Regions from separate parts of the Thermostichus sp. OS-CIW-30 genome, predicted to be linked through region 2. Evidence: riboswitches for the same ligand, from Rfam matches in the RefSeq annotation. Region 2 holds a riboswitch; each other region holds the start of a gene.
The links. Region 2 has a riboswitch for cobalamin ahead of metE (5-methyltetrahydropteroyltriglutamate--homocysteine S-methyltransferase). Riboswitches for the same ligand answer to the same signal wherever they lie in the genome.
Positions count from the first base shown of each region.

Region 1: linked by a shared signal. The riboswitch ahead of ACVWZF_RS10380 (sirohydrochlorin chelatase) and the one ahead of metE (5-methyltetrahydropteroyltriglutamate--homocysteine S-methyltransferase) in region 2 are both predicted to bind cobalamin.
Region 3: linked by a shared signal. The riboswitch ahead of ACVWZF_RS07035 (TonB-dependent receptor plug domain-containing protein) and the one ahead of metE (5-methyltetrahydropteroyltriglutamate--homocysteine S-methyltransferase) in region 2 are both predicted to bind cobalamin.

Region 1 is NZ_JBSSCZ010000023.1:3,129-13,608, reverse strand. It holds gene hmpF (pilus motility taxis protein HmpF) at 1-726, opposite strand, end outside; gene trpC (indole-3-glycerol phosphate synthase TrpC) at 990-1,910, shown strand; gene ACVWZF_RS10395 (DUF5340 domain-containing protein) at 1,974-2,213, shown strand; gene ACVWZF_RS10390 (heavy-metal-associated domain-containing protein) at 2,273-2,467, shown strand; gene ACVWZF_RS10385 (heavy metal translocating P-type ATPase) at 2,580-4,895, shown strand; cobalamin riboswitch at 5,024-5,159, shown strand; gene ACVWZF_RS10380 (sirohydrochlorin chelatase) at 5,190-6,233, shown strand; gene ACVWZF_RS10375 (SPFH domain-containing protein) at 6,331-7,230, shown strand; gene ACVWZF_RS10370 (PAP/fibrillin family protein) at 7,227-7,844, opposite strand; gene ACVWZF_RS10365 (L-threonylcarbamoyladenylate synthase) at 7,900-8,613, opposite strand; gene ACVWZF_RS10360 (hypothetical protein) at 8,632-9,006, opposite strand; gene obgE (GTPase ObgE) at 9,067-10,110, opposite strand; gene ACVWZF_RS10350 (30S ribosomal protein S1) at 10,306-10,480, shown strand, end outside.
Region 2 is NZ_JBSSCZ010000001.1:109,788-120,267, forward strand. It holds gene ACVWZF_RS00540 (ABC transporter permease) at 1-33, opposite strand, end outside; gene ACVWZF_RS00545 (ABC transporter substrate-binding protein) at 18-1,643, opposite strand; cobalamin riboswitch at 1,892-2,096, shown strand; gene metE (5-methyltetrahydropteroyltriglutamate--homocysteine S-methyltransferase) at 2,553-4,817, shown strand; gene ACVWZF_RS00555 (cell division ATP-binding protein FtsE) at 4,995-5,681, opposite strand; gene ACVWZF_RS00560 (WecB/TagA/CpsF family glycosyltransferase) at 5,875-6,624, opposite strand; gene ACVWZF_RS00565 (DUF4439 domain-containing protein) at 6,872-7,537, shown strand; gene ACVWZF_RS00570 (cupredoxin domain-containing protein) at 7,778-8,158, shown strand; gene ACVWZF_RS00575 (hypothetical protein) at 8,168-8,680, shown strand; gene ACVWZF_RS00580 (RNA-binding S4 domain-containing protein) at 8,686-8,937, opposite strand; gene ACVWZF_RS00585 (NAD-dependent succinate-semialdehyde dehydrogenase) at 8,937-10,322, opposite strand; gene ACVWZF_RS00590 (serine hydrolase) at 10,449-10,480, opposite strand, start outside.
Region 3 is NZ_JBSSCZ010000013.1:28,533-39,012, forward strand. It holds gene rsmH (16S rRNA (cytosine(1402)-N(4))-methyltransferase RsmH) at 1-835, shown strand, start outside; gene ACVWZF_RS07030 (hypothetical protein) at 1,012-1,560, shown strand; cobalamin riboswitch at 1,903-2,055, shown strand; gene ACVWZF_RS07035 (TonB-dependent receptor plug domain-containing protein) at 2,094-4,064, shown strand; gene ACVWZF_RS07040 (DUF1636 domain-containing protein) at 4,193-4,600, shown strand; gene ACVWZF_RS07045 ((2Fe-2S) ferredoxin domain-containing protein) at 4,612-5,481, shown strand; gene ACVWZF_RS07050 (hypothetical protein) at 5,486-6,133, shown strand; gene ACVWZF_RS07055 (ArsA family ATPase) at 6,238-8,304, shown strand; gene ligA (NAD-dependent DNA ligase LigA) at 8,337-10,397, shown strand.

The DNA of each region.
Region 1 (10,480 bases), on a different contig from region 2:
TGCTTCCAGTTGGGCAATCTGTTGATTCAAGTGCTCCTGCTGCTGCTGAATGTGGCTTTTCAAGCTCTGCAGAAGCGCCAAGGGATCCCCAGCCGGATGTAGAGTCTCCTGGAGCTGCTGCACCAAAGCCTGTAGCTGCGCTGCTTCTGCCTCCCCCAAGCGGCTGGAGCGAGCTTCTTGCAACTGGGCTTCCAACTCTTGCCGCTGCCGATTCAGAGCTTCCCGCTGCTCTCCGATCAGGCGCTGTTGTTCAGCTAAGTAAGCTTGCTGGGCTGCCAGTTCCTCTTTGAGGCTGTCCAGGAGTTTGCGATCTTCCTCTACACTCTTGTACTGCTCGTACAGCCGCTGCACCTCTTCTTCTTGGGCTGCCAGATCCATCTCGCGGCGTTTAAGCTCATGCGCCTGAAAGGTGAGGGACTGTTTCCAAACCTCGATCTCCTCTTCCTGGCTGCGGGCTCTGAGCTGAAGTTGGCTGAAGTTTTGCAGATAGGTCACCAGTTGGCGAGCGGCTTCGCTGATGCGGGCGACCTGACGGTTGCCGGAGATTTCCGCCAGCACCAATGACCCATCCTTGAAGCGCCCGGCCTCCTGGGCGATGCGGCCTTCCAAAGTAATGGATTCTTCGTTCACGGCCACCCAGGTATTGTCCTGCTGCTGCTTGGCCAGCAATTGCAGAGACGACTTGGCAAATCCAATCGGCTTGGATAGCTCTGCTAGGTACAGCACGCCTGAACTCCTCTAAAACAGCATGGACAGCACCAGCCTTGACCCCACCGAGCCATTGCCCCTGGCCGGGGAAAAATGGACGGCCGCCAGAACATGGCTCGCCGAGGCGCATAAAGACTACACCACCTTTCTAGACTCAACCATAGGGTAAAAAAAACGCCTTCGCCAGATGAGTTTTGGGGATGTCCGGGGTAGCTATTCAAACCGGTGGCGGAGCACTAAGGTAGTCTAGGGTGTGGTGTAGGGTTCCGCTCAGGGTTTGTATGGAGCTGCAAGGTGAGCCGCTTTCTATTCGTCGGCGTTCTCCTGCCCCGCCGGTGGTCGTAGCCTCTCAGGTGTACCAGACAACAGCGCCGGAAGCCAAACCGCGCCACATTTTGGAAGCGATCGTCTGGCATAAAGAGCAGGAGGTGGAGCGCCAACGGGAGCAGCTTCCCCTCAAGGAATTGCAACGGCAACTGGATCAAGCCCCGCCGGTGCGGGATTTTGTGGCGGCCCTCACCCAGTCGCCTCACCCTATCTCTGTGATTGCCGAGGTCAAAAAAGCCTCTCCCAGCCGCGGCGTTCTCCGGGATCCCTTTGACCCGGTGGCCATTGCCCAGAGCTATGAGGCCGGTGGGGCCAGTTGCCTCTCGGTGCTCACAGATGAGCGGTTCTTTCAGGGCAGCGGCGAGTATCTGCGCCGGATCCGTCAGGCAGTAGGGATCCCCATCCTCTGCAAGGAGTTCATCCTCTACCCCTACCAAATCCTCTGGGCCCGCAGCCTGGGGGCAGATGCGGTGCTCTTGATTGCCGCCATTCTCTCCGATGCGGATTTGGGCTACTTTCTCAAGCTGATTCGGCAATTGGGCATGGCGGCTCTGCTGGAGGTGCACACCTCCCAAGAGTTGCAGCGGGTGTTGCGTTTGCCCCAACTGCAAGACTCCAGGGGGCAGGTGCTCATTGGCATCAACAATCGCGATCTGAGAACCTTTGCGGTGGACTTAAACACAACGCGCAACCTGTTGGCCGCCCACTCGGAGCTCCTTGGCGATCTGCCTGTGGTCAGCGAGTCCGGCATCCATACCCCCGCCGATCTGCAGCAGTTGCGGGCCTGGGGGGTGCGCTCTGTGCTCGTGGGGGAAGCGCTGGTGACCCAGCCGGATCCCGGCCAAGCTGTGCGCCACCTGTTGTCATCTCAGTGAATGAAAACCATTTATCAATGGATCTCTGCGAGAACAATTGATCTCTAAGGATTGCTTGGATCGATGAAACGTATTCCTGTGCCGGCTCATATCCACTACGAATTTCTGCTGCGGGTGTTGGAGCGGCAAACCTTTCCGGCAGTAGAGGAACAGGATTTTGGCAACCGAGGCCGCACGCAAGAGCTGATCAACTCCCTGCGCAAAGCCCTCACCCAACAGGTGCAACTGGAGGAAGAGTGGCGACAGCGGGGCTATCAGGTGGACTACCGCTGGAATATGGACGAGCCTCAGCCTCCCTCTTGACCTTCCAGCCCACTGTAAGGTTTAGCATCCTTTCAGTGGCATTGGGGGGGGTTTCCAAGATGCAGGTTGTTTTGACGGTGCCCAAGCTGGCCTGTGGGGCTTGCGTGGACACCATTGCGCAAGCGGTGCGGCAACTGGATCCCCAGGCCCAGGTGGAAGGGGATCCCAAAACCAAACAGGTGCGGATTACTTCTGAGCGGCCTGTGGGCGATTTGCGGCAGGCCCTCACCCAGGTGGGATATCCCCCGGCCTAGTCAATTTTGGGCCGGGAACGGTCGGGTGTCTGTTTTGAATTTCTGTACAGATGGCTGCCTTCGCCCTGCCCAGGGTGGAGAGTAGCTGTCGTTTCATCAACAAGGTGTTGCCATGTCTGCCCATAAAGGGTCATCGGCTGCACTATCGGCCTCTGCGCCTTCTCCTGAGGGCACTTGGCAGTTGGCCTTACAAGGGATGAGCTGTGCCTCCTGCGCCCGCAGCATCGAACAGGCCCTCGCTCAGGTGCAGGGGGTGTCCCACGGATCAGTGAATTTTGCCAGTGAGCAGGCCACCGTCAAAGGGGATCCCAGGCTGGTGGATCCGCAGGCGCTGATTCGGGCGGTGGAGCGGGCGGGGTATCGGGCGCGCCTTATCCAGGAGGATTGGCAGCTGGACGATCTGTCGGATCCAGAGCGGATCGCCCAACGGGCCGCAGAACGGGAACTGAAGCTCAAGGTGGCGATAGGGGTGGGCATCAGCACGGTGCTGGTGATCGGATCCCTGCCGATGATGCTGGGGATGGACATCCCGGGCTTTCCCATGTGGCTGCACAATCCTGGGTTGCAGTTGCTGCTGACGGCTCCGGTGCAGTTTTGGGTGGGCAAGCATTTTTATCGAGGCGCTTGGGCCGCTTGGCAACGGCGCTCGGCGGATATGAACACGCTGGTGGCCTTAGGGACGAGCGCGGCTTTTTTCTATTCTGTTTTCCCAACGGTTTTCCCCGACTATTTTCACCGGCAAGGACTGCACCCGGATGTCTATTATGAGGTGTCGGCGGTGGTCACCACCCTGATTCTGGTGGGCAAGTGGATGGAGCAACGGGCTAAGGGGCAAACCTCCGAAGCCATTCGCAAGCTGATCGGGCTGCAACCGAAAACGGCAAGGGTAATTCGCCATGGGGTGGAGCAGGATATTCCGATTCGGGAAGTGCAGGTGGGGGATCGGATCCGAGTGCGCCCCGGAGAGAAGGTGCCGGTGGATGGGGTAATCCTAGAGGGATCCTCCACCCTCGACGAGTCCATGGTGACCGGCGAGAGCCTGCCTGTACTCAAGTCGGCGGGGGATGAGGTGATTGGGGCAACGCTGAATCGGACGGGCAGCTTTGTGATGGAGGCGCGGCGGGTGGGCAAAGACACGGTTCTGGCCCAGATCGTGCGCCTGGTGCAGGAAGCCCAGGGATCCAAAGCCCCAATTCAACAGGTGGCGGATCGGGTGACTGCCTGGTTTGTGCCGGCAGTGATCGGGGTGGCAGTTCTAACTTTCGTGCTCTGGTGGGTGTTGGCGGACAACCTGACGCTGGCCTTGGTGAACACGATTGGGGTGCTGATCATCGCCTGCCCTTGTGCGCTGGGGTTGGCAACCCCCACCTCGATCCTGGTGGCCACGGGACGAGGGGCAGAATTGGGGATCCTGGTGAAAAGTGGCGACAGCCTGGAATTGGCCCACCACTTGCGCACGGTGGTCTTGGACAAAACCGGCACCCTGACCGAAGGTCGCCCTACCGTCACCGATATTTGGGCCCACGGCTCCTCTCCCCTGGCGGTGTTGCGCCTGGCAGCGGCGGTGGAGCGGCACTCGGAACATCCTTTGGCCCAGGCGGTAGTGCAGAAAGCCGAAGCCGAAAAAATTGTGATCCCTCCTGCCCAGCATTTTCAGGCAAGGATAGGCAGTGGGGCAGAAGCCTGGGTGGAAGACCAGTGGATCTGCATCGGTCGGCTGAGCTGGCTACAGGAGATGGGGATCCCTTGGGATCCCTCTTGGTCAGAGCGGGTTCAGACCTGGGAAAGCCAGGGCAAAACGGTGATCGGCGTAGCCCAATCCCAGAGCCTGGTGGGGCTGTTGGCCATTGCCGATCCGCTCAAACCCACCTCTCCTGAGGCAGTGCAACAGCTGCAACAGATGGGTCTAGAGGTGATCCTGCTAACCGGGGATAACCCCACCACGGCCCAAGCGGTTGCTCGGCAAGCAGGCATTCAGCGGGTAATTGCCCAAGTCCGTCCGGATCAGAAGGCAGCTTACATACGCAGCCTAAGACAACCGCGACGGCGGGTGGCGATGGTGGGAGATGGCATTAACGATGCTCCGGCTCTGGCAGAAGCGGATGTGGGGATCGCCATCGGTACGGGTACGGATGTGGCGATGGCCGCCAGCGATATTACCCTCATGTCGGGAGATCTGCGCGGAGTCGCCACAGCCATTCAACTCAGCCGGGCCACCCTCAACAACATCCGCCAGAACCTCTTCTTCGCCTTTATCTACAATACGCTGGGGATCCCGATTGCCGCTGGGGCGCTCTATCCCTTTACAGGCTGGTTGCTCAACCCTATGCTGGCGGGGGCAGCCATGGCCCTGAGTTCCGTTTCGGTGGTCGCCAATGCCCTGCGCCTGCGACACTTTCAGCCCCCCAGACCAGCGGGCCGGCGTTAGGCCCTCTCCCAGGGGCAAGGGGGATTAGCGCGGCAACAGTTTTGCTGCCCTTTGAGCATGAGTCTGCCGTACCGCTCATGCCTCAGGGCTATCTTCTGGCAGACAAGGACATCCCCCCCAGGGGGCTTGGTGAACGACAAGCGGCAAGCTAACCTAAAAGGCTCAGGCAGACTGGGGAAAGCGCGGTGCAAGTCCGCCACTGTGACGCAACTGTGATGGGATCCCTCCCTCAGCCAGAACACCCACCTGCCGTTGTCCTGTACCCCTTGCGATTCACAAGGAACGGAGTTTTTTGTGTTGAATACCCTCAGTGTTTCCCCTCCGCTTGCGGTTGTGCAGTCTCCTGTTGTCCCCCTGCCCCTGTTGCTCATCGGCCACGGATCCCGCGACCCCCAAGGGCAGCAAGCCTTTCTGGAGCTAGCCCAGGCTTACCAAGCTCTCACCCCCCATCGACCGGTGATCCCCTGCTTTCTGGAGCTGACCCAGCCAACCATTGCCCAGGGGGTAGAGCAGTGCTTGGCCCAAGGGTGGCAAGAGATTGTGGTCCTGCCGCTGTTGCTGTTTGGGGCCCGCCACAACAAGTTCGATGTGACGATGGAATTGGATCTCCTGCAGACCCTCTATCCCCAGTTGCGCATTCATTACGGTGGGCCGTTGGGGATCCGCATCGAGATCCTGCAACTGCTGCGAGACCGATTGGCCGCTTTGATGGCCGCCCAACCGCAGCGGATCCCAGAAGCAGAAACCGTGCTCCTGTTTGTGGGTCGCGGCTCCAGCGATCCCGAGGCCAATGCCGAAGCCTGTAAACTGGCCCGGTTGCTTTGGGAAGGATCTGGGTTTGCCGCTGTGGAAACTTGCTTTATCGGCATTACCCATCCCCGCCTGCCCGTGGGATTGGAGCGGGCCTTGTCCTGGCATCCGCGCCGGGTGATCGTGCTGCCCTACTTCCTGTTTACCGGAGTGCTGGTGAAAAAAATTGAGGCGGCAGTGGAACAACAACGACAACGACAGCCGGAAATCGACTGGCTGATGCTGCCGGAATTGGGCCTTGTGGACACGGTGCTGCACAGCCTGCAGCAACTGGAGCAGGAAGCCCTGCAGGGCCAAACCCCGATGAACTGCCACCTGTGCAAGTTTCGCCTGGCCGTGAGCGCAGAGGTCAGAGCTGGATCCAGCCATCACCACCCTCACGAGCCTCATGACCACCATCACGGGCATGGATCCCATCACCACCCTCATTCTCACCATCACCCTCAGCACGGCCACACCCACGCAGCGGCTGGGGATCCCTGGGCCCAATTAGAGGGCTACCACCAACGGGCATGGCAGGTGCCCTAAGAGGGAAACAGAGGCTGCTGGCGGGATAAACTGAGTGCAGACAGGCAATTTTTGAACCTGGTTTTCCCGCTCTAGCGGTTGTGATGACGAAAAAACGATGATGCTCTCCCGCTCCTCTTGGGTTTCAGGTGCCGCTGCCGTGGGGAGCGGGATCTTTGTTTTCGCCCTGGTGGTGGGGCTGCTGGATCAGATCCTGCCCACCCTGCCCAAGGTTTCCCTCTCCCTGGCCGGGATCCCTGGGATCCTGGCTGCCGCTGGGGCCTCCTATGGGGCCTGGCGGGTGGTTCAGATGGGTCTGCAATCGGCTTCCTGGAGCGACTTTCGAGAATCGCTGGTGGCGACCCTATCTCCCTTTGATCCTGCCGACCACGGCGGCGAGCCACGACAACCTAAGGGGGATCCTCGCCCTTGGCAGGTGGCTCAGGAGATCCGGCAAACCCAGCTCCGCCATCAAAAGATCCTTGACCGCATCAAGCAGCGGGTGAAAGCCGAAATCCAGACCTGTGAACGCGCCCAAGCCCAACTGCGCAGCGAGCAGCAACGGTCTCGAGTCCTGCAGGCCCAAGCCCAACAGTTACAACAGCATCTGCAAAACCTACAAACATCTTCCCCTTCTCCAAGCTCCGAGTCGACCAAACCCACGCCAGAGCAAGCGCTGCGCCAAAAGCTCCGCCAACTTCAATCCCAGGTCACCACCCTGAAAATAGAATTGGAACGCCAAAGGACCCAACTGCAACACGCAGAAGCAGAGCGGGCTCAACTCCAGCAGCAGCAGCAAAAACTCAAGCGCATCCTGCAGCGCAAAAAATTGGAAAATCGAGAGTTGCGCTCCCAACAGGCAGAATGGGCCCGGCAACTGGAGCAAACTCAACAGGAGCTGCAAACTTTGCGAGAGTCCTACCGCGCCTTGCAAGTTCTCCAGGAAATAGGCTTCACCCTAACCCAAAACCCATCTCACGAAAGGGCGGAAACGGAGTCCTCTGGATCCTCCGACTAGCCGACCCGCTTTAGAACAAATACACTCCCCTCGCTGCCCCGACCCAGCCGCAAGTCTTCATCTAAATAGGTGATATCCAGCCAACCCGTTGGCTCGCGGCGGCGAATATCGATTTGAATAGCCGGGATCCGCTCCGGAGCCTGCTCGAGCAAATCGAGAAAACTCTCGATCTCGTAGCTCATCAAAGCTTGGGATCCGAACACCAATCGCTCGAAAATCACCCTCACCCGACGCTCCGATTCGGGGTAAAAGCGTGCCGATACCGCCAAGATTCCCCGTGGCACCCAAGCCCCCAGCCAGCCGGATCCCTGGATCTCCGCCACGTTGAAGACCCGTCCAGCCTTGGCCCGAATACACTGGTAGATCTCGCCGGTGGTCAAAAAAGGCAACTGTGCCAGCCGCAGCAGAGCTGTGCTCGTGGTAAATAGGGTGAGCCAGTTCCCCTCCAACCCTTCAGGAGCCGATGTTGGCTTGGGGGTGGGGTTGAGCGCTTCTAGGACGGCAATTTGAGACAAAATCTGGGCTTTTTGGTCAGGGGAAACTTTCCGGCCCCGGTCGGTCGCCTCCAGTAGGTGCAGCAGAGCCGATTTTTGCTGAGCCAGGGCCTCAGACATGGGCACACTCCGAAGGCACTGACCCTATTTTAGAGAACGCGGGATCCCTCTGCCCTTAACCGTCTTCTCCCACCAGTTTCAGGTTCAGATCTGCCACCTGCTCATACCCCAGCCCGGCCCGCACCACCAGCGGCTCGGATCCCGTCAAGTCAATTACCGTAGAGACCTTGGCCCGACGGGGGGCATCGTCATCCAGCACCAGATCCACCTGTTTTTCCAACTGCCGCATCTCTTCAGCCGCAAAGATCCCACCCTCATCCCAGGGGTCGCTCTCCCACTCCCAGGCTTGCCCAGAACTTAAGTCCAGGGATCCGACGGGATCCCCCCCCAGCTTGGCAGAGGTGGAGACAATTGGATTGCCCAACTCTTCCAGCAAAGCCTGACAAATGGCCGAGTCGGGCACGCGGATGCCGGTGGTTTTCCGTTTGGGCTCCATCACCAACTTGGGCACCAGCTTGGTGGCCGGCAACAGAAACGTAAACGGGCCCGGGATCAGCCGCCGCATCAGCCGATAGGCCGAATCGGTTACCTGGGCATAGTGGGCAATGCGTGAGAGAGAAGGGCACAAAAAGGTAAGAGGCTTGTCGTTGGAGAGCTGCTTGATACGGCGTACCCGCTCCACTGCTTGTTTGTGGGTCGCGTCGCAGCCAATGGCGTAAACCGTATCGGTGGGGTAAAGCATCACCGCCCCCTCCCGCAAAGCCGCCGCAATCCGCCGGATGGAACGGGCCTGGGGCTGTTGCGGATGCAGCTTAAAGTACTCGGCCATCGGGCAGATGGGAAGAGGTCAAGACTGGGAGCAGCTACCCCCCAGGGGGTTTTCCACAAGAGGGCGGGGGGTCGGTGGCACCGACGCGGGCGGGGATCCCTGAGATTCGGGCCAGTCCTTCAGTTGTTGCATCAGGGCTTGGATGTGCAGACGGGGCAGATAGGGCCAGTCGCCGGCTTCTTCCAAATCTTGAAGCACCCGATACAGAGCTTGACGGGTGTTGGGCAAAGACTCCCGAAAGGCACCTTCCAGGATCGCGCGGTGCAACTCCTCCAGCAGCCGCAGGAGCATCAGCAGCTCCACACACGCTCCCGCCCTCGCCTGGGCCGCCTGTTCAACGGCCAACATGATCTGACGCAAATCCGGTGGCAGATCCTCCGCCGAGATATACATAGCCACTCGTCTCTGGGTTCTGGGAAGGCAGGGGCTTTCCTATTCTAAGATTCTTCTGCCCTAGGACTGGATGGATTTTGCCCCCACAAGATCCAACCGCGCAGGCTGTTGGGATCCCCGACCCAGGCACTGCCACACCCGCTGCAAGAGGGCATCCAGCCCCTGCTTGGCAATCGCAGAAATGGTCACCACCGAAGTGCCGGCAGCAGCAGACAGCCTCTGGGCGCGCTCGGCAACCTGCTGGGGATCCAGAACATCGATCTTGTTCAAAACCAGGATTTGTGGCTTATCGATTAACCCGTGGCCGTAGGCGCGCAGCTCCTGCTGAATGATCTGGTAATCCTTGACGGGATCCGCCGCCGTGCCATCCACCAAATGAATCAGTACCCTGGTGCGCTCCACATGGCGCAAAAACTCGTGGCCCAGCCCCACCCCCAAGTGCGCCCCCTCGATCAGCCCCGGGATATCGGCAAACACCACCCCATCTCCCGATGGATGGGGCACCACTCCCAAATTGGGCTGCAGCGTGGTGAAGGGGTAGTCGGCAATCTTGGGCCGGGCAGAGGAGACCACCGAAATCAGAGTGGACTTGCCCGCATTGGGCAGGCCGACAATGCCCACCTCGGCAATCAACTTCAGCTCCAGGCGCAGGCGCACCCGTTCTCCCGCTTCGCCCTTGGTGAATTGGCGGGGGGCGCGATTGTGGTTGCTCAAAAAATGGGCATTGCCTAAGCCGCCTTTGCCCCCACGGGCTACCAGCAATTGATCCCCCTTGCCCACCAGATCGCCCAACAATTCCCCCGTCTCCGCATTGAACACCACAGTACCGCAGGGCACCCGCACCAGCCGATCCGCACCACTGGCCCCGCTGCGATGGTTGGGCCCCCCTTTGGCCCCGTGTTCCGCCTTGATCACCGGTTGAAAGCGAAAATCCAACAGAGTTTGCAGGCCGGGATCGGCCACCAAGATCACCGAGCCGCCCCGCCCGCCATTGCCGCCGGATGGCCCCCCAGCCGGCACATACTTCTCACGGCGGAAGGCAACGATGCCATCCCCGCCATTTCCCCCTTGCACTTCAATTTCGGCTTGGTCGATAAAGTGCAATTGCTCTTCCTCCGAATCTTCTATCTTTCAGCTTGGCAAGATGCCGGGAAACTTGCCACAAAAGACGCTCCTCTAAGCTACGATGGTATTTCCCAGCCACATCCTCCCCAGGTGGGAAAGTGGAAGTGGGATCCTGCCAAACTCGATTGGCCTTCTACCCTTTATCCCGCGCAACTGATCTGTTACTGCACCCCTATGAGTCGATTCACTGCTGCCGATGTAGGTTTTACCACTGAAGACTTTGCCGCCCTTCTGGATAAGTACGACTATCACTTCAGCCCTGGCGAAATTGTGGCGGGTACAGTATTCTCGGTGGAGCCACGCGGTGCTTTGATCGATATTGGGGCCAAAACGGCTGCCTTTCTGCCGC
Region 2 (10,480 bases):
AAACAGCAGAACTGACCTCAGTTGCACGTCCATTTCCAACGGGTGATGTTGGCTGTGATTGGCCAACCATGGCCATGAGGCTGTACCTGCGGCTGGCCTATATCCAAGCACTCTTGGACAAAGTAGGTATGATCCAGGTTCACCAACCAAGCCCAGGCTGCATCTCCTTTGGCAGTAAAGCCTTGCTTTCCATCCCACTGGGCTGCCCGCCAGAAGGGGATAGCTTCAGCTTCAGAGGGGGCCTCCATAGCCAGATCCAGCATTCGATCCACAAACGGGTTGGCATAGTAGCCGGCATTGAAAAATCCCCCCTGGGCCGCTTTGCTGTGGTAGAGGTTGTACACCTCAGTTGGGTCATGGCTGCCCCAGCCAAACAGCACCACGTTGCTGTGCATGAGCGGAGTGATGTCATCCCAACTTTTGCCCTCGACATTGACTCGGATGCCCACAGGCCGCAGCATTTCTGCAACAGCTAGGGCCAGGGCTTGGCGAATGCTGTCGTTGGCCGGGTAGAGCACGGTGAACTCAGCCCGCAGCCCGTTTTTTTCCACTACCCCATCCCCATCTTTATCGCTCCAGCCTCCCTCAGCTAGAATCTGACGGGCCAGGTCTGGATTGTTGTCCTCAATCTTGGCGGTCGGCTCTTCCCAGGGCAAACCGCTGACTGGGCCATAGGCAGGGGATCCGTAGCCTTCTAGGACTCCATCCACCAGCGCCTGTCGGTCAATGGCGAAGTTGACCGCCTTGCGAATCGCCAAGTCAGAAGTCACATCGTTGCCGATGGGGTATCCCTTTGGGGTTGTCGCACCGGTTTTAGGGGGAAAGGGGAACATCAGCCCTCGGTTATCCACACTGGGAATGGCGTGAAGCTTCATGCCCTCAACAGTTTGCTTAGCCAAAGACTGAGGCACGCTAACCACGTGTACCTGTCCGGCTCGGGCTGCTGCAAAGGCTGCATCCTCCTCCAGGAAAAGGAAAACCAGCCGCCGAATGCCAGGAGTCTGGCCGTAATATAAGGGATTTGCCTCCACAATCAGTTGTTGCCCCTCATCCCACTGCACCAGTCGGTAGGGGCCAGAGCCAATGGGTTTGCGAGCATAATCAGGCCCGTGGGCATGTTGAGGCACGATACCCAAGGTGATGAGGCGGTTGACAAAAGTACTTTGGGGTTTTTGCAGCCGCAGCTCCACCGTATGAGTGTCGATAGCTACTGCTTCCTTTAGGGCGGTTAGGTCGACCAGACCACCACTCCGAGCTGCTTGGTTAAAGGTGTAAGCCACGTCCGCTGCTGTGACAGGTTTTCCATCGGAGAAGACTGCATCCTTTCGTAGGGTTACCGTCCAGGTTAGGCCATCTTGGCTGACAGTGTAGCCAGTCGCCAGGTCGTTTACAATCTCAAGGTTCTCGTCCCGCCGCAGCAGAGTGCTTTGGAACAAAGGCGAACCGTAACGTCCCCAGCCCAGGGTGGGATCAAATCCTTCTTCCCTTTCCCCTCCAATGGCCAGCACGATTTGATCGCTGGATCCTGCTAGCTTTGGATCGAAAGCTGTCCGCTCAGCAGCATTCTGAGCGCATCCAGCCCACATCTGGCTCAGCAAGAAGAGGCCCACAGACCACACAGTTACTTTTAAGCTTGATGCCATAGAAACCCCGATCTGTCGCTTTTTCAGCAAAGCAAAAAGGAGCAAACCCCCTTGCCTCCTGGACAAGACTTATGGCAGCTAAGCTATCACTGCCTTATCTTGAGAGCAATGCAGGGGGGGAGGATGCTTAGAGGATTCCGATGACTTCCTGCAAGACCGCTGGGTGAAAGGTGAGGTCTGGTAGCTCCAAAGGCTGCTGGCTTGGTGATGATTGAAGCACTCTACTCCCGTCTCTGAACTCCGTGATACGATGTAGCTCAGCTATCGGTTCTGACGGGGATCAGCCGCCAGAGGAAACGGGGAAAGAGCAGTGAGAATCTGCCGCTGTCCCGCAGCTGTGATCCGGTTTAGGAGAAGTCCTGCAGCAAATCTCTAGAGTCATTCGCTGCCGATCCAGGTCTTGTCCCCCAAAACCGTGTCAGTCAGAATGCCCGCCGATGGTTTTTCTAAACTTCACAACATCTGCGAGGTACAGATGGTAACTGTCTTGGCTTTAGCTCGTTTCTGCTTTCGTTATCCTGAGCATTTTCCCGGCGTTGCTCCCACAAGCTTTCGGTACTCCTCAGCAGTAGAAATAAGTCCAAGAACCCAAGCAAGACTCTGAGCCAGTTGGCCGGGAGAGAGTAAATTTTGGGTGCTGTTGCACCAAGATCTATCAAGATCTACAGCCCGCCTACGCGAAGGAAAGAGTGAGATGTCAGGCTTCCTGACTTCAATTGGTGGCTGGCAAGTAGCCACTGCGATCGCTGGCTGCGTTGAGTATCTTTTTTGCGCAAAAGGCAGTGTTTTGTTGGGGTTCCAGAGGCAAGAGAGGAACAGCCGGTTTCTTCCTTGGCGGGCGGGATCCCAGTTGAGGGCGAATTGAACGCAGGAAAATTAGAAAACTCAGTATTTGGGATGGCACACAACATGACTGCACAAACCATGACATTGGGGTATGCCCGCATGGGCAAGCGCCGCGAGCTCAAAAAAGCTTTGGAAGGCTTTTGGAGTGGTGCCCTAGGGTCAGAGGCTCTGCTGGCTACCTTTTGGGATTTGGAGACTCAAGCCTGGCAGACTCAGCTACAAGCTGGGATTGATCACATTGCGGTAGGGGATCAGACTCTCTACGACCATGTACTGGACTGGGCCACCTGGCTGGGGCTGATCCCCTCTCGGTTCCGAGGTCTGTCGGGTTTAGACCGCTACTTTGCCATGGCGCGGGGGCGGGAGGGCCTGCCGGCTTTGGAAATGACCAAGTGGTTTGACACCAACTACCACTACTTGGTACCCGAAATTGAGCCGGAAGCCGATCCCAGTCCTAACTTTGGGGATTTTTTGGAAAGAGTTCGGCGGGCCCAAGGGATCCTAGGGGAGCGCACCAGCCCCGTTGTCCTCAGTCCAGTGACTTTGCTCTGCCTTAGCCAGCGATCTGGGGATCTGCGGGCGGACTTGGAAAAGCTCCTTCCTCTGTACCGGGATCTCCTCCAGGAGTTAAAACAGCTGGGGATCCCAGAAGTCCAGATTCACGATCCCATTTTGGTTACCAGCCAGGGAAGTGGCCTGCGGGAAGCTGTGGAAATGAGCTACCGCCAGTTGGCAACCGCCGGGATCCCTGTCCACTTGGTCACCTACTTCGATGACCTGGGGGAGACTTACCCCTGGGTGGTGCAACTGCCGGTGGCCGGCATTAGCCTTGACTTTACCCGTGGCCACACCCTGGATCTGGTAAGAACCTATGGCTTTCCGGCTGACCAGATCCTAGGTGCTGGCGTAGTGGACGCTCGGAATGTCTGGAAGGTTCAGCCTGAGACTGTCTTGGCCAGCCTGCGGGAGCTGCAGGGGGTAGCTCCCAACCTACGGGTGCAGCCTTCCGCTTCGTTGCAATTTGTGCCCCACGACGCTGCTCTGGAAGCCCAGTTGCCGGAACCCCTCAGAAATGTCCTCAGCTTTGCCGAACAGAAGCTGGCCGAAGTAGCTCTCCTGGCGCGAGCCCTCAACGGCGAAGACACTGCTGCCCAGCAGGCGGAAATCCAGCAGCAATGGCAGAGCTTTGCGCAGTTTAGCCCCCCCAACCCCCAAGTGCGCCAGGCTTTGGCCAACCTCAAGCCCCAGGACTTCGAGCGATTCCTGCCCTACGAGCAGCGCCTAAGTCGGCAGGTTCAGCTACCACCTTTGCCCACCACCACCATTGGCTCCTTCCCCCAAACTCCAGAGGTGCGGCAGTGGCGAGCTAAGTACAAAAGAGGGGAGGTTTCGCAGGCGGAGTACGAAGCAGCCATTGACGCTGAGATTGCCAAGTGCATCCGCATTCAAGAAGAGATTGGCCTGGATGTGTTGGTGCATGGGGAATTTGAGCGCACCGACATGGTGGAGTACTTTGCCCAGAAGCTGGAAGGCTTTGCCTTCACTGAACACGGCTGGGTGCAGAGTTACGGCAGCCGCTGCGTGCGCCCTCCCATTCTCTACGGCGACGTGGTTCGCCCCCAACCCATGACAGTGCGGGAATTCCAAGTAGCCCAGTCCCACACCCAAAAGCCGGTGAAAGGCATGCTCACGGGGCCAGTGACCATGCTCAACTGGTCCTTTCCCCGTGTTGATATTCCCCGGCGGGAGCAGGCTTTGCAGATTGCCCTGGCCTTGAGAGCCGAAGTGGCAGATCTGGAAGCGGCTGGAGCGGTGATGGTGCAAGTGGATGAGCCGGCACTGCGGGAGGGGCTACCTCTGAAAAAAGAACGCTGGCCAGAATACCTCAGCTGGGCAGTGGATGCCTTTCGCCTAGCTACCGGCGGGGCCAAGCCGGAAACCCAGATTCACACCCACATGTGCTACTCAGAGTTTGGGGACATCATCGAGCACATTGAGCGGCTGGATGCCGACGTGCTTTCCATTGAAAACAGCCGCAGCAACAACAAAACCCTGCTGCAAATTGCCCAGGCTGGGTATCGTCACCAGGTGGGCAACGGCGTTTACGATGTCCACAGCCCTGCGGTGCCGAGCGTTGAGCAAATCCTGCAGCAGCTGCGCACAGGACTGGCCCACTTGCCTGTGGAGCAAACTTGGGTTAATCCCGATTGTGGCCTCAAGACCCGCCGCTGGGAGGAGGTGATCCCCGCACTGAAAAATATGGTGGCTGCCGCTCATCAGCTAGGGGAGGAGCTTCTGGAAACCCAACCTGAGGGTCTGCGCGAGTAAGGCCCACGACCCGCTGATGTAACTGGTCGGGCTGGCTTGACAAGTCGCCGCGGGCGGTGCCGCTGTTGTGCTGATGCGGCTGGCTTAGGGCCTACGGTCTGCTGATGCAACCGGCAAAGCTGCTCTCCGGGATCTCAAAAAGCTTGTGAAGAGCAAAGTAGGGATCCCGTTAGCCCCTCAGCGCAGATCATACAGGCGCCCTCCCTCCATGCGCACCACCCGGTGGCCGGCCCGCTCCACCAGATAGGGGTCATGGCTGGTCATGATGACGGTCACCCCAAAGGAATTGAGCCGCTCCAAAATCTGGAGAACCAAGAGGGAGTTTTCCGGATCTAGGTTTCCTGTTGGCTCGTCCGCCAGCAGCAGCACCGGCATGTTGACAATGGCACGGGCCAGGCTAAGGCGCTGCTGTTCCCCCCCCGAAAGCTCATGGGGAAAGTGATCTCGCTTTTCGGTCAGCCCCACCATCTTTAGGGTCGGCCCGATGCGACGGCGGATTTCTGCGGGGGACAGCCCTTGGGCGCGCAGCACGAAGGCCACATTTTCTGCCAGGGTGCGGTTGGCCAGAAGGCGATAATCTTGGAAAACCACCCCCAAGCGCCGCCGCAACATGGCCAGCGGACGCGGTGGGATGCGGTAGGGTCGCCGCCGCCCTTCAGAAGAAAAGAGACAGACTTGATCGACGATGACCGTGCCCTCGGTGGCCTGTTCCGCCCCGTAGAGCAGTCGCAAAAGAGTGGACTTGCCTGCTCCGGAGACCCCCGTCACGAACACGAACTCGCCGCGGCGCACCTCCAAGTTCACATCCTGAAAAATTAAGTTGCCGTTGGGAAAGACCTTGCTCACGCCCCGCAAGGACACCATGCTGGCCGGGGTTTCCAGGGATCCGGATTGAGTGCTGCCGTAAAAGCCCAGGGTGGCCTCTGGATTGGCCGGGGCAGGGAGATGAGGAGTCGGAGCCGTACCCGCCCAACGGTGTAAGCGAGGAGGATAGCCGATGTGCTGACCGATCACCATAGTAAGCGCCTAGACAGAGGAGGGAGAGAGCGCCGGCAGACTAGGGGCGCAAACGAGAAGAGGGATCCCACAGCACCCGCCAGACAAACTTGGGCAAAGCCAACATGCGTCGCCAGCGCCAGGGTTCCTGATAGAGACGATACAACCATTCCAGGTGATGGTCACGCCACCAACGGGGCGCTCGCCGTTTTTGGCCGGCCCAAATGTCCAAGCTGCCCCCCACCCCCATCCAGATGGCTTGGGGCAAAAGGGGACGCCACTTCTGGATCCACAGCTCCTGGCGCGGGGATCCCAGCCCCACCCACACCAGTTGCGGTCGAAATTCCTGGAGAGCTTGCAGAAGCTCTTTTTCTTCCTCGCTAGAGAAGTAGCCGTGGTAGCCCCAGAGGGCCAAAGCAGGACACTGGGCTTGCCAATATCGAATTGCTGCCCGGTTGACTTCCGGCTTTCCCCCCACCAGGGCCAAGCGCCACCCCTGTTCTGCCGCCAACGGGATCAGGGTTTCTGCCAGCTCGATCCCCGGCACCCGCTGGACGCGGATCCCCTGCCGCCGCAGGGCCCACACCACCCCAATGCCATCGGGGATCACCAGCTCCGCCGCTTGCAGCACCTGGGCAAAGGCCAGATCCCGCTGCGCCTGCATGATCATTTCCGGGTTGCAGGTAACCACCTGAGCGCCCTGACCCTCCCGAATACGCGCCTCAATCCAGGTGGCGTAGCTCTGTAGGCTGGCCTCCGGCAGAGCAAGGTGCAGGTTCACGCCCAGAATCGCATGGATGGATAACGACACTACCGACCGAATGCTGGCCCCCACTGGAGCCGTTGGACACGCTTTTAAGATAGCCCGGACCTTCTCCCAGAGGGAGAGGGGAGTTCGAAGAGGCATTTCATGGCTATTTGACCACGAAAATCTCTTCCCTCAGGCATCCGCGGCGGCATCCACGGCGTATCTCCATCAGACCAGGCCAGAGGGAATTGCCCGACCCAGAGCAAGCCCCTGAAGGTTGGTTGCCATCTTTCGAGACAGGAGACTTGAGATGAAGACTGCAAAGACTCCCTTCGCTCTGCCTCAATTGGCCGCCGAATGGGATCCCAGCCCTGCAACTTCCCGCCGCAGCTTGTTGTTGGCTGGTTTGCTGGCGGGCGTAGGTGGAGCAATTGGATTGCGCACCCTGCCCGGTGCCGCCCAGTCCAACACTGCCGACATCGCCATCCTCAACGCGGCCATTGACTTGGAACAGCAGGCGATCTGGGCCTACAAAACCGCTGCCGGCAAGTTGAGCAATACTGAGGTGGGCAAGATCGTGTTGGAAGTGGCCACCAAGAACCTGAAGGATCACGAACAGCACCGGGATCTGCTGGCGGGCGCCGTGCGCCAACTGGGAGGGATACCCTCTCGGGCCCGGGATAGCTACGACCTTTCCACCTACATCGACAACAAAGAAGGCAATCTCGACTCCGATGCCAACATCGCCAAGCTGGCCCTGGCTCTGGAGTTCGATGCGGCCCTAGCCTACAACGATGCCTTTGTCCAGCTTTCCAACAAAGACCTGGTGGCTGCCGCCAGCACCATTGGCCCCAACGAAGTTGCCCATGCCACTGCAATCCGGGCCGTGTTCCACAGCCTTGATCCCAGCATTCTGGTGGTGCCTGCCCCCTTTGTCAGCGCCGAGACTCGGGAGCGCTGGATCCTGAAGGTGTAAAGCCCCTGCCGGCGATGACTTCCAGCTAAAGCCGCCAACCCCCGGCGACAGCAAGGTGTAGAACCCCCACCGGCGCTGATCTCCAAAGCCTTCCAACGTCCTCTGTAGGATCTTGGGGTTTGGAGATCTTTGGAGGTTCTTTGGAGGTCAAGGTGTTCCACACCGCTGTCGCAATCGCCTTCTTCTGAACGCCTCAGCTTTTTTTCGCTTCCTAACCTGTGTGGAGAAAGCCCTATGCCAATGACGCGGCGGTTGCTGTTGCTCAGTGGGCTGGGATCCCTGCTCAATGTGGGGGCCATCTTGGCCGTGGATCGGTGGCGACAAGCCAGCTCCGTTGCGGAGCGGGATCCCGTCGAAGCAACGGCGGCAGCAGAGGTAATCATTCGGGGGTTTCAATACCTGCCCTCGGAGGTTACCCTCAAGCGGGGGGGCAAGGTGACCTTCACCAACCTGGATTCCACCCCCCACACGGCTACTCCTGTGGAGGGAGCGCAGTTTCAAGGGACGGGACGGCTAAGTCGCAACGAGAGCAAAGCGGTGGTGTTCGAAGTAGCTGGGATCCAGGACTATTTCTGCGATATCCACCCCAGCATGGTGGGCCGCATTGTCGTCGTCGATTAGGTGGAGGCCATGCAAACCCCTCTTCCCTTCTGGAACATTTGTCGGCGGGTGTACCTGGTTTGGGCCGTCCTTTTGGGGATTGGGTTTGCTGCCACCCAGTTTCACCAAGAGGCCAACATCAACTGGCTGTGGCTGGTGATTTCCCTGATTGGGTTGGGCTACATGGTGCGGCAGACTAGCTTGCCGGAGTTTCGAACAGCCGGACTGGCCCACCTCTACTTTGTGGGTTTGGTGTGGACGTTGGTGATCGCCCAGGGCATGATCCTCTCGGTGCTGCCCTTTGTCGGGCGTACCCCTTTGGCAGCTTTGAGCCCATACCTGGGGGTGTTTTGGCTGTGGCAAATGGGGCTGGGCCACTGGCTCAACGGCTTGGTGGATCCGCCGCGCCTCCCCTACTGGATCACCGGTGGGATCCAGATCCTGGCCGGAGTTGCCTGCCTGCTGTGGGGGCTGGAATGGCAGTTTGCGGTGGCAGGGGGAATCGGGGCCTTGGCCATGCTTCTTTTGATCCGGTTGCACTGACCCGTTCACTGATCTGACTTTGGGGTCTTATCCAGGCGCACTCGCCAAACTCCACCTCCCACGGCCACCTCATCTCCTGAGCGCAGCTTGCGTCCCCGCCGGGTTTCCACCTCGCCATTCACCCGCACTTGCCCCGCTTGGATGAGCTGCTTGGCCTGCCCACCGGTGGGAGCAACCCCCGCCAGCTTGAGGAACTGATCCAGCTTGATCACGGGATCCGTCGCCGGCTGGGGATCCCTTTGAGGAGTCTCCGCCATCACTTCACCCAAATGGTTTTGACATTTACAAATTCCAGGATCCCTTCCCGGCTCAGTTCCCGTCCATACCCTGAGCGTTTGATGCCGCCGAAGGGAAGGCGCGGGTCGGACTTGACCATGCCATTGATGAACACGGATCCCGCCTCCAGCTCCTCCAGCAGGCGCTCTTGTTCCTCTGGATCGGTTGTCCAGGCGCTGGCACCCAGGCCAAAGGGCGTGCCGTTGGCCAGCTCGATGGCTGCCGACACATCCGGGACGGTGAACAACAGCGCCACCGGCCCGAACACCTCCTGGTGGGCCACCGGATGATCCGGGGGGATGTCGCTCAGGATTGTGGGCGGGTAAAAATTCCCTCCCCAGGGGGAGCCACCGATGTGAACTTTGGCCCCCGCCTGCACCAAAGCCTGCACCTGTCCATCCACCTCTTGCAGAATGCTGGCAGTAGCCAGAGGCCCCACGTCCGTTTGCGGATCCAAGGGATCCCCTACCTTGAGCCGGCGAAATCGCTCCGTCATGGCAGCCGTGAAAGGTTCGGCGATAGCCCTGTGTAGGATAAATCGTTTGGCGGCAATGCAGGACTGGCCGTTGTTGATCAGACGGGCCGTGACCGCTGTGGCGACTGCTGCCTCCAGATCGGCGCTGGGCAGCACGATGAAGGGATCGCTCCCTCCCAGTTCCAGCACTGTTTTTTTCAGATATTGACCGGCCAAACGGGCCAGGCTGGAGCCGGCGGCTTCGCTCCCGGTGAGGGCGGCCCCCCGCACCCGTTCATCCGCCACCACCTCTGCCACCTGGGCTGCTGTGATCAGCAGGGTTTGAAAGACCCCTGGCGGAAATCCCCCCTCCCGAAAGATCTGCTCTAGGGTCAAAGCCGATTGGGGCACGTTGGAAGCATGTTTCAGCAAGAGGGTGTTGCCCGCCATCAGGGCCGGGGCTGCACAGCGAAACACCTGCCAAAAGGGAAAGTTCCAGGGCATCACCGCCAAAATCACCCCCAGCGGCTGGTAGCGGATCCCGCTGCGGCTGGCATCGCTGGCGTTCGCGTAAGCGTTGCGTAGCAATATGGAGCGCTCGGCCAAGAATCCCTCTGCCTCCTCGGCATAGTAGCGACAAACCCAAGCGGATTTTTCCACTTCCGCAACGGCAGAGGCCAAGGTTTTGCCCATCTCCAGGCTGATTAGGCGGCCAAACTCCGCTTTGCGCTCCTCCAGGATCCCTGCCACCCGCTTCAGCCAGGCGGATCGTTGAGCAAACGGGATCCGACGATAGCTCTGAAACCGCTCGTGGGCTTGGGCGATACAGCTTTGGATCTGCCCAGCGTCGAAAACGGGGTAGCGAGCCAATTCCTCTCCGGTGGCGGGGTTGATGCTGACCAGGTGCCCCATCTTTTTCCCTCAACGCCTGTTTCTCCACTCTGGCATTTGCGCTCTGCCTGGAATAGTGCTCCGCACTGCTACTGCGTTCGCGTAAGCGTTGCGTAGCAATATGGAAAGATTTGTGGAGTGGAAGACTTAGCGTTCCAGGCTGCCCATGGAGTCCTTGG
Region 3 (10,480 bases), on a different contig from region 2:
TATTTTTTTGGATGTGACGTTGGGAGGGGGTGGACACAGCTTGGCGCTGCTGCGGGGGGGAGCTGCTCGAGTGGTGGGGTTGGATCGGGATCCGGCGGCTCTACAGGCGGCGCAAGCGCGTTTTGCAGCAGAAGGGATCCCCGGCAGCCGCATCCAACTGTGGCACCTCAATTTTGCCGATTTCGATCTGCAGCAGCATGGCTTTCGGGATGAGCAGGGGCAGGGGATCCCCTTCGATGGCATCGTGGCCGACTTGGGGGTGAGTTCGCCGCAACTGGACTGCCCTGAGCGGGGATTTAGCTTTCGCGGGGAGGGGCCGCTGGACATGCGCATGGATCCCAGTACAGCTCAGGAGACTGCCGCCGATTGGGTTAATCATCGCCCGGTCGAAGAGTTGATCGAGATTTTCACCCGTTACGGCGAAGAGCGATTTGCCCGCCGCATTGCCCATCACATCGAGCAGGCTCGTCCCCTCGCCACAACTACCCAGTTGGCCCAGGTGGTTTGGCAGGCGGTACCTCCGGCAGCTCGGCGAGGCCGCATCCACCCGGCCACCCGCGTCTTTCAGGCGTTGCGCATTGCCGTGAACCGAGAACTGGAGGCTTTAGAAACCTTGCTGGCCCAAGCCCCCACTTGGTTGAAACCCGGCGGCAGGTTGGCCGTGATCAGCTTCCATAGCCTTGAAGATCGCTTGGTGAAATGGGCCTTCCGCAGGGATCCCCGTTGGCAGGTGCTCACCCCCAAGCCCTTGTCCCCTTCCGAACTGGAACGGCAACGCAATCCACGGGCCCGCTCTGCCAAACTGCGAGTGGCTGCCCGCAGCAGTCAGATGTAGGTTTAGGTTGGTTCTCCCGCTCTCAAGAGATCGGCTACCGTGAAGCGGACAGCTGTCCTGCTGAGGCCGGGAATCGGGAGAAGGGGGTTGCTGTTGGGGGGCGCGGGGAACTAGGGTGAAGCGGAACCGGCGGTCTCACACCGTCGGATTCCTTGGTGTGTGTGAGGTTAAGCCCTATGGTTAGCCAGCCTTTGAACGCAGGTCTTGATCGTCCCAAAAGCCCTCGTCGCCACAGACAGCCTTCTGCTCTGAGCCGACCCCTCTCCGGTACAGTTCAGGCCAGCCGCACCCAACCTTTGAATTTGAAGTTGAAATCAGCCCATCCTCGCAGCCAGCATCTTGCTTGGGCAGAACACCTAGCCTGGTGGAAGCAAATCTCCACAGGGATGGCTATCCTCTCCGGCGTTTCAGTGTTGAGCCTTTACAGTTGGACTGTGCATACCCAAAGCCGGTGGAGCCAGCGTTACCAGGTGTGGCAGCAGATGCAGCGCAACGAACGACAGTTTCTGCTGACTCAAGAATCCATTGCCAATTCTCTCCGGGAAATCGCCGACCGCTCCGAAATGGTGCCGCTGGTACCGGATCGGATGATCGAGGTGCCGATTGCCTCTCCCAGCCAAGTTGAGCCGGATCCAGCCCACCAGGCAACGGCTTTGCCAGAAAGAGCGCTCCGCGCCGCTCACGCGACCGAAAAAGCCCCTCTTTTCTACCCGGTTGGGTACTAGTCCAACAGATCCAGTCGATGGCGGCTAGGCCAGCGTCTCTATCTTGCTCTCCCAAAAGCCCTGGGTCTTGTGAAGTCTCGGTGTATCTCTATTCTCCAAAAAGCCAAGGGATCTCTGAGTTTCAGGATCCGGAGTAGGTGGGGGCAATCCTTCAATCGCTTACAAAGCAACAAAGCAATCTGGCCCAAGTTTTTCAAATTTTAATGGGATGTCGCCCATCCGAAGCTCTGGGACTGCAGATGGGATCCCATCTACCCCTGGGGATGACATCCCCCCTGGCAGGATAGGAACTCCAGAGCAGGGGATGTATGATGCCTAGCACGGCTTTTTCGGAGCAATCGCAGAGAAAGCTGTACCGACAGGTTGTCCTGGGGATCAGCCAGGGCATGTAAAGGGGAAAGTCCGGTGCAAATCCGGCGCTGTGCCGCAACTGTGATGGGCTTGGGCTAGACCCATGCCCTCAGTCAGGATGCCCGCCTGCGGTTCTGGCTCGTCTTTCTTCCGCGTCGCACGGAATCAGGAGCTTTAGGAAAATGAATCCCATTCTAGGTCTCAGCCTGGCGCTGGGGGGTCTTGTTTTGGGGATCCCAGCGTGGGCGCAGCCGGCGGCCTCTTCACCTTCAGCTCAAGAGGTGTTGGAAACCGGTGTTAGCGCCGAGATTTTAAATCAACCCGTCACCACACCTTTTCGCCGTCCTGGTTTGCTGCGGGATTCTTCCCGCCCGGTTTACGTCATTACCCGCCAGCAAATTCGAGAGCAAGGGGCAAGAACGGTTCAGGAGGCCCTGCGCTACCTGCCCGGGATCCTCAGCGACGGCACGGCGGGAACCCAGTTGGGAGCCCTTAGCTCCCAGTTTATGCGGGGAGGACGAACGGCCCAGGTGTTGGTGCTCTTGGATGGCCGCCCCATTAACGACCTGGGCTTTTTTGGCGGGTTCGATCTGTCTCAGATCACTACAGATGTGGTCGAGCGTATTGAGATCTCTCCAGGTGGGGGCTCCACCTTATACGGCTCCGATGCCGTTGGCGGGGTCATCAACATCGTGACGCTGGATCCAAAGCCGGGATCCGAGACCGTGCTGGAAGCGGCTATCGGCAGCTACGGCCTCAATGAGCAAGGGATCCAAAACCGCGGCCAAGCGCAGGATCTGGGCTGGGTGGTCAGCTATCGCCGTCTGCAGAGCAACAACGACTTTCCCTTTGAAATTAGGCGTTTGGGCAAAGCAGGCAGGCGGGAGAACTCGGCAGTGGAGTACCACAACCTACAAGCCAAACTCACCTGGCAACTGGCAGAAGGCCAGGTCCTAACCGGAAATGCCCTTTATCTCAATAAAGCGTTTCAGGTGCCTGGCAGCACCGAGTTTCCCTCCCCCGATGCAGTGCAAAACACCAACGACCTGCTGTTAGATCTCAGTTGGCTGTGGGATCAAGAGAGGGGATCCCTGCAAGCCAGGGTATTTTTTGACGACCTCAACTATCGCTTCAGCGCCCCACAAAGCCAGGGATCCCGGGATGAGATCCTGCGAACGGGGTGGGGATCCCAACTGCAATACACCTGGAAGGCTGCTGAAAACCTGGAGCTTACTCTAGGAGCGGATTACCGATCCATTTCAGCTCGCAACACCACCTTCTCCTTTGCCAGGGGATCCACCAACGTCAACTATGACAATACTGTGAATCAGGGGGCATTCTTCGCCCGCCTGGATTACAGGCCACAGCCCAACTTTTATCTCAACTTAGGTGTTCGCCAAGATTCGAGCAATCTGGTCAACGGTTCGGCCACCTCTCCTGCCGCAGGGATCCGCTGGGTTTTGGCAGAAGGCACCACCCTGAGGGCCAATTATGCCGGCAGCTTTCGCACCCCCTTGATCTCAAACCTGTTCTTTCGGCTGCGCGGCTTTTTTGAAGTCGACGGCAACCCCAATTTGCGACCGGAGCGGGGAGAGAGTTTTGACATTGGCCTGGATCAGGCTTTGGGAGATTTTGGCCTACTGCGCTTGACCTTTGCCCATAACCGCATCCGCGATGGCATTACCTTTGTCAGCACTGGCCCGCGCAGGGGAACCTACGAAAACATTGAGCTCGTGGAATACACGGGCTTGGAAGCAGCCCTGGATTTGCGATTGGGGGAAAACTGGACTCTTTTTGCCAACTACACCCTGAACGATCCCATCATCCGCTCGGCGCTGGATCCCAAAGCGGTTGGCAAACAGCTAGCCTTCGTGGGAGCAGACAGCTTCAACCTGGGCCTGAGCTACCGCGATGCAGAGGATCGGTATGCCTCAGTTTTCCTGCATCACATTGGCACTTTCTTTACCAACAACGCCAATACCCAATCTCTGCCCGGCTACACCAACCTGGCTCTGCGGGGAGGGATCCCAGTAGCAGAAAATCTCGCTCTAGAAGTGGGGGTTGATAACCTGCTGGATGAGCAATATGAGGTTTTCCCCGGCTACCCCGGAGTGGGTCGCACCGTTCGGCTTAATTTAAGGGGCCAATTTTAGAGCGACTTGAGGCTGACTTTTAGCTGTCTAACTCACTGCTGAATCCTTGGCCAAGACATTGAGATCGTCTTTGCCTCTTCTCACACCCTTTGCTTGGACAGAAACCTATGACTATATCAAGGAGCACCATGTCTCGATCAACTTCCCAGTTGCCCATCCAAGCTGGCAGCGCTGCCCAGCAACCCAGCAGCCATTGTCTTTGGGTTTGTGTCACTTGCGGATCTCGGTGGGTTAACGGCCAAAAAGAAGGGATTAGCAAGGGAGAAATGCTGCTGTCTGCCCTGCAATCTCAAACCCTCAATCCTCAACTGACCCTGAAGCCGGTTGCCTGTATGAGCGGCTGCAGCCATGCTTGTGTCGTTGCGTTGGCAGCACCTCAAAAGATGACCTATGTTTTTGGAGATCTCGATCCAAAAGATGTGGATCTCATTCTGCAGACAGCAGAGCTCTACCTCACCAAGCCAGATGGGATCCTACCCTGGGCCGAGCGCCCCCTCAAAAAAGGGGTGATTGCTCGTATTCCACCACTGCACTGAGGAGCTTTCTCATGGCCACTTTTACCCCCTGGATAACCCCCCTCCATCAAGCTTGGCAGGAAGTTTCTCTGACGGGTTGGACAACCCTTTATGAAGGGATCCCTGCCCATATTGACTGCTTGGGGCCGTTGCTCTACGAGCTGTTTCAAGAGCACTGGGCCGAGATCCAGGTGGGCCATGTGGCGGAAGGCGGGGTGCTGGAGCTGGCTTTCAAGAAACCTCCAGCTTTGTGCGTGCTCTACGATGGCTATCTAACCGTTGCCACCGAAACTTGGCACCTGCATTTGTGCCTGGAGGAGCACCAAGGCGGCCCCCATCGCAAGACCCCACCCGAGCTGCGCCGCAAAAGATTGGTTAGCCGTGCTGCTCTCTACCGGCGCCTCAATCCCCAAGGTCAGCCCCGCATGTGGGGGATCCAATTCTGGAATGGAGCAGAAGAGCCTTTGCTGCAGATTTTTCTGCCCAGCCCCTTTTTGGGGCCAGAGGAAGACTACCTGCCGGAAGGCAAAGCAGATTACCAAAAGCTTTCTCTTTACGAGCGCATCCGCGCCATCTATGTGCAGGGGAAAGAGCGGATCCCCTATGAGGATAACCCTCTTAAACGTCCCTACCTTGCCGTTTGTCGTTCCAGCCGTTGTTATCCTTCCCGCAACTACCAACCGGTTGTGGAAGCTCTGGAATCGGCTCTTCGAGAAGCCAACCTGGACGTACAGGTTATCACCTCAGGCTGCTTGGAAGTTTGCCAACAGGGGCCCGTGGTTTTTTACTCTGGGGATCGCACCTGGTACAAGCGGGTTACTCCCCAAGTAGCTCGGCAAATTGTTTTTGAGCATTTGCTTAATAGCTGTCCTCTGAAAGACCACCTTTTTCCAGGAGATTAAAGTCATGATTGGCCTGCAATCGAGTGCTCAACCTATCCCCATTCCCAGCTCTCGCCGCTTAATCCCAGCCCCACTTTGGATACAAGCTGCTCAAGATTTGGCCCAAGGCTGGTTCTGGCCCAGCTTGTTTACCACCGTCGGCTGTCTCAGCAATATTGCTTATACATGTACCCTTCCTTTTGTAACTGTTGGTATTGTTGCAGGCACAACTTTAACCCGCCAAAGGGCAGCCATTAGTGCTTTGATGATTTGGCTGGCCAACCAAATCTTTGGCTACACCTGGCACAACTATCCCCGCACTCCCGATTCGTTTGCCTGGGGGTTGGTGCTGGGGATCGGCACGGTGGGGATTGCTCTTGCTGGCGGTTACCGACCTCTGTTTTCTCAGTCCAAGCCGCTTCGGCCAAGGCAACTGCTGCTGAACTATCTCTGGATCCCGGCCATGCTCATCTTGGGGTTTCTGGCTTTTGAAGGGCTGATTTTGGCCGCCGGCCTGGTTTTGGGGGGAACGGAGGGCCTGACCCTGCCCATTCTGGGCAAAATCTGGCTGCACAACTGGCTGTGGACAGGACTTTGGATTGGGATCCACGCGCTGCTGGTGTGGGACAGAGGACGTCGCCGGGTGTGGCTGGGAGAGGAGAAACTGCGGTGAGCTGCTCCCGTACAAGCTCTTCCCATCCCGTCAGCGGTGCGGAGTACCTTTGCAGTGATCTAGAGCATCCCCAAGAGGGATCCAGGCCAAAATAGGGGCGACCTATGTGGGAGGGGATCCCTTTGCAACTCAGTCGCGTTAACAGTGAGGAGCATTCCTGCCATCCTCTGCTCTTGGCTTCCCAACGCCTCTTGCTGTTCAGCGGCAAGGGAGGAGTGGGCAAAACAACCTTGACCTGCGCGCTGGCTCGCCAACTGGCCCAGGTGGATCCCCAGCGCCGTCTGCTCCTGATGTCCACGGATCCCGCCCACTCGCTGGGGGACGTGCTGCAAATCTCGGTTACGGATGTGGCCCAACCCTTGCCGGATCGCCCCAATTTGCAGGTGCGGGCTTTGCAAGCGGAGATTTTGTTGCAATCTTTTCGGCAAACCTATGGGCCGGCCCTGGAGCTCATTGCCGAGCGGGGCAGTTGGTTTGGCCGAGAGGATCTGCTGCCGATCTGGGATTTAGCCTGGCCGGGGGTGGATGAGCTGATGGCGATTCTGGAGGTCAACCGGCTGCTGGCTGGGGAGGAGGTGGATACCGTTATCTTGGACACGGCCCCCACCGGGCACACCCTGCGGCTGTTGGAGCTGCCCGACTTTTTGGATAATCTTCTGGCTGTGTTTGCCACCTTTCAGGCCAAGCATCGGGAGATCGCCCAAGCCCTGACAGGCACCTATCGACCGGATGAGGCGGATGCGTTTTTGGCCCAGTTGCAGGGGGAACTTGAGGGGGGCAAAGCCCGCTTGACCAATCCGGAGAGCACCTCTGCTTGGCTGGTGATGATCCCGGAGCAGTTGAGCGTGGCGGAAACCCGCCGCTTTTGTCAGCAACTGCAAAACCGCCGCGTGCCCATCGGCGGTCTTCTGGTCAATCAGGTGCTGCTTGCAAGAGAGAATAACAGCCAACCTTCGCTGCCCGCTGCTCTCCCCTCTCCTCTCTACTCGGCGCGGCAACAGGAACAGGGGCGCGTGCTCAAAGCCCTGCAGGAGGAGCTGCCCGGATACTCTATCTGGGTCTGTCCTTATCAACTACAGGAGCCGGTTGGGTTGGCGGCCCTGGATGAGCTGGTGCAGCAGCTTCGCCCCTTGCCAGAGGTGCTGCTGGAGTTGGAAGGGATCCCAGAGCAAAAAGCAGAGAGCCAAGAGAAGAGAAAGTCTCTCTTCTCCACCCTCTTCCCTTCCTTCAAGGGGATCCCGTCCCTACCGGATTTTTTGACCCAAGGGATCCGACTGGTGTTGGTGGGGGGCAAAGGGGGTGTGGGCAAGACGACGGTGGCCGGGGCCCTGGCTTGGAACTTGGCCAAGCGCCATCCCGACAAGCAGCTCTTGCTGGTCTCCATCGATCCGGCTCACTCGTTGGGGGATCTGTTTCAGACGAAACTGGGTCAGGATCCCATTCCCCTGCTGCCCAACCTGCTGGGGCAGGAGATCGATGCGGCGGCGGTGCTGGAGCAATTCCGGCAGGATTACCTGGAGGAGGTGGCGGCCATCTTGGCGGGGGAGGGGACGGCAGGGGTGGAAGTCCAATACGACCCGCAGGCGTGGCGGCAACTGCTGCAGATGCCCCCACCCGGCTTGGATGAGGTGATGGCCCTGTTGAGTGTTCTCCGACAGGAGACGAGCGGGCAGTTCGACCTGGTGGTGCTGGACACGGCTCCCACAGGCCATCTCTTGCGGTTTCTGCAGATGCCCCAGGCTCTGGAGGGCTGGGTAAGCTTGGCCCTGAAGCTGTGGCTGAAATATCGGGATGTGGTGGGCAGGCCGGAATGGGCGCAGCGGATGCGGGAGCTCTTGGCCCAGGTGCGACAGCTCCGGCAGCAGCTCCAGGATCCCCAGTTTGTTACCTTTATCCCCGTCTTTAACCCCGAGCAAGCAATTCTGGCGGAAACCGAGCGTCTCTTGGCGGAATTGGATGCTTTGGGGATCCCTCATCCCTACGCCGTTCTCAATCGGGTGTGGTTAGAGGATTCTACCCCCTTTGGAGAGGCCCTCCGCCGTCGTCACCAGACTCTTCTGGCCCAGCTCCCCCAGCCATTTTCCCAGCAGGCCATCTTGACCATCCCCTTCCTACATCCTCCCAGCTTGGAGAATATCGGCTCCTACTTATTGGCTCCTCAGGAGCCCTAACCTAGGGGTAGACCTTGCTCACCCAAGGAGTTATGGATCCCCATCTGGAAGAACGCGCCCGCGAGCTGCGCACCCTGCTGCAGAAGGCCAGCATTGCCTACTATGTCCACGATGCGCCCATCCTGGAAGACAGCGTTTACGACCGCCTCTACCGCGAGCTGCAAGAGCTGGAGCGGGCTTACCCTGAACTGGTCACTCCCGATAGCCCTACTCAGCGGGTGGGAGAAAAACCTGCAGAGCATTTTCCCACCGTCTTCCACCGCATCCCCCTCTACAGCTTGGAAAACGCTTTCAACCCAGAAGAGCTAGAGGAGTGGCAAGAGCGTCTGCTGCGAGTTTTGGGCCGTGCCCCTGTTCCCGACAGCAGGACAGAGGGAGAGCTGGAATATGTATGTGAGCTGAAGATTGATGGCGCCGCCTTGGCCCTAACCTACATCGAGGGTCTTTTGGAGCGGGGTGCTACTCGGGGGGACGGACAGGCCGGAGAGGACATCACCCCCAACGTGCGCGCCATTCGTTCGATTCCCCTGCGGCTGGCGACAGCAGATCCGCCTCCCGTTTTGGAGGTGCGGGGGGAAGTCTATCTGGCCCTAGCCGAGTTTGAACGGATCAACCAAGAGCGTCGTTCCGCTGGGGATCCCCCCTTTGCCAACCCGCGCAACTGTGCTGCCGGTACCCTGCGGCAGTTGGATAGCCGCGTTGTGGCCGCCCGCAAGCTCAGCTTCTTCGCCTACGCCCTCCACTGGCCGGAGGGATGGCCTGCCGGGGATCCCCCGCAAACCCAGTGGCAGTGTCTGCAGCAGCTCAAGGAATTGGGATTTCCAGTCAACCCCCTTTCCCAGGTCTGTCGGGGCTTGGGAGAAGTGATCCAGTTTTACGAGCGATGGCGGGGTGCCCAGCTCCCCTACGCCAGCGACGGGGTGGTGGTGAAATTGAACTCCTTGCGGCTGCAGGAGGAGGCCGGCTTTACGCAAAAATTTCCCCGCTGGGCCATTGCCCTCAAATACCCTGCCCAGGAAGTCCCCACCCGCATCCGCGCCATCGTGGCCAGCGTGGGCCGTACCGGCGCCGTCACTCCAGTGGCAGAGCTGGAGCCGGTTCCTTTGGCCGGCACCCTTGTCAGCCGCGCCAGCCTGCACAATGCCGATCGCCTGCGGGAGCTGGATGTGCACATTGGCGATACTGCCATCGTGCGCAAAGCCGGGGAGATCATCCCGGAGGTGGTCGGGATCCTAAAAGAATTGCGCCCTGCCGACGCTGTTCCCTACAGCCTGCCCAGCCAGTGCCCCGAATGCCACGCCCCTTTGGTTCGTCCCCCCGGCGAAGCCGTGACCCGCTGCCCCAACCCCGAGTGCCCGGCTAAGTTGCGGGGCCAATTGCAGCACTGGGCCAGCCGCGATGCTTTGGATATCGAAGGCTTAGGGGAAAAGCGGGCAGCCCAATTGGTGGAGAGCTTGGGGGTGCGCACCGTAGCCGATCTCTACCGCCTCACCCCAGAGCAGTTGCAGGGCTTGGAGGGGATGGGATCCCGCTCCAGCCAAAAGCTGGTGCAAGCCATTCAGCGCTCTCGTCAACAGCCCTGGGAACGAGTGCTCTACGGGCTGGGGATCCCCCATGTGGGGGTGGTCACCGCCCAGATTTTGGCCGGCCATTTTCCCACCCCTGAGCTTTTGGCCCAAGCCAGCGCAGAAACCATCGCCCAGATCTATGGGATAGGCGCGGAAGTGGCGGAAGCGGTGGTGGCCTGGTTTGCCGAGCCGGCCCATCGTCGCCTGTTGCAGGAGTTGCAGGCGCTAGGGATCCCCGCTCTTCCTCAGCAGGAGAACCCTGCCGTCTCCCAGATCCTGGCCGGGAAAAAATTCGTAATCACCGGCACCTTGCCCACCCTCTCCCGCCAGCAGGCCAAGGCTTGGATTGAGAGTCGGGGGGGCAAAGTCACCGCCAGCGTCAGCCGCCAAACCGACTACGTGGTGGTGGGCTCTGACCCCGGCTCCAAGCTGGAGCAAGCCCAACAACTGGGGATCCCCCTGCTGACCGAAGCGGAGCTGTTGGCGCTGGATCCCACCGTGGAATCCGGTGATCTGCATCCTTGACAGGGTGGATCCCCGAAAAACTTGGGTAGGGTGGGTTGTCTTAGCGGCAGGGATAATTTATGATTCATCTCTAGTGAGGAGTG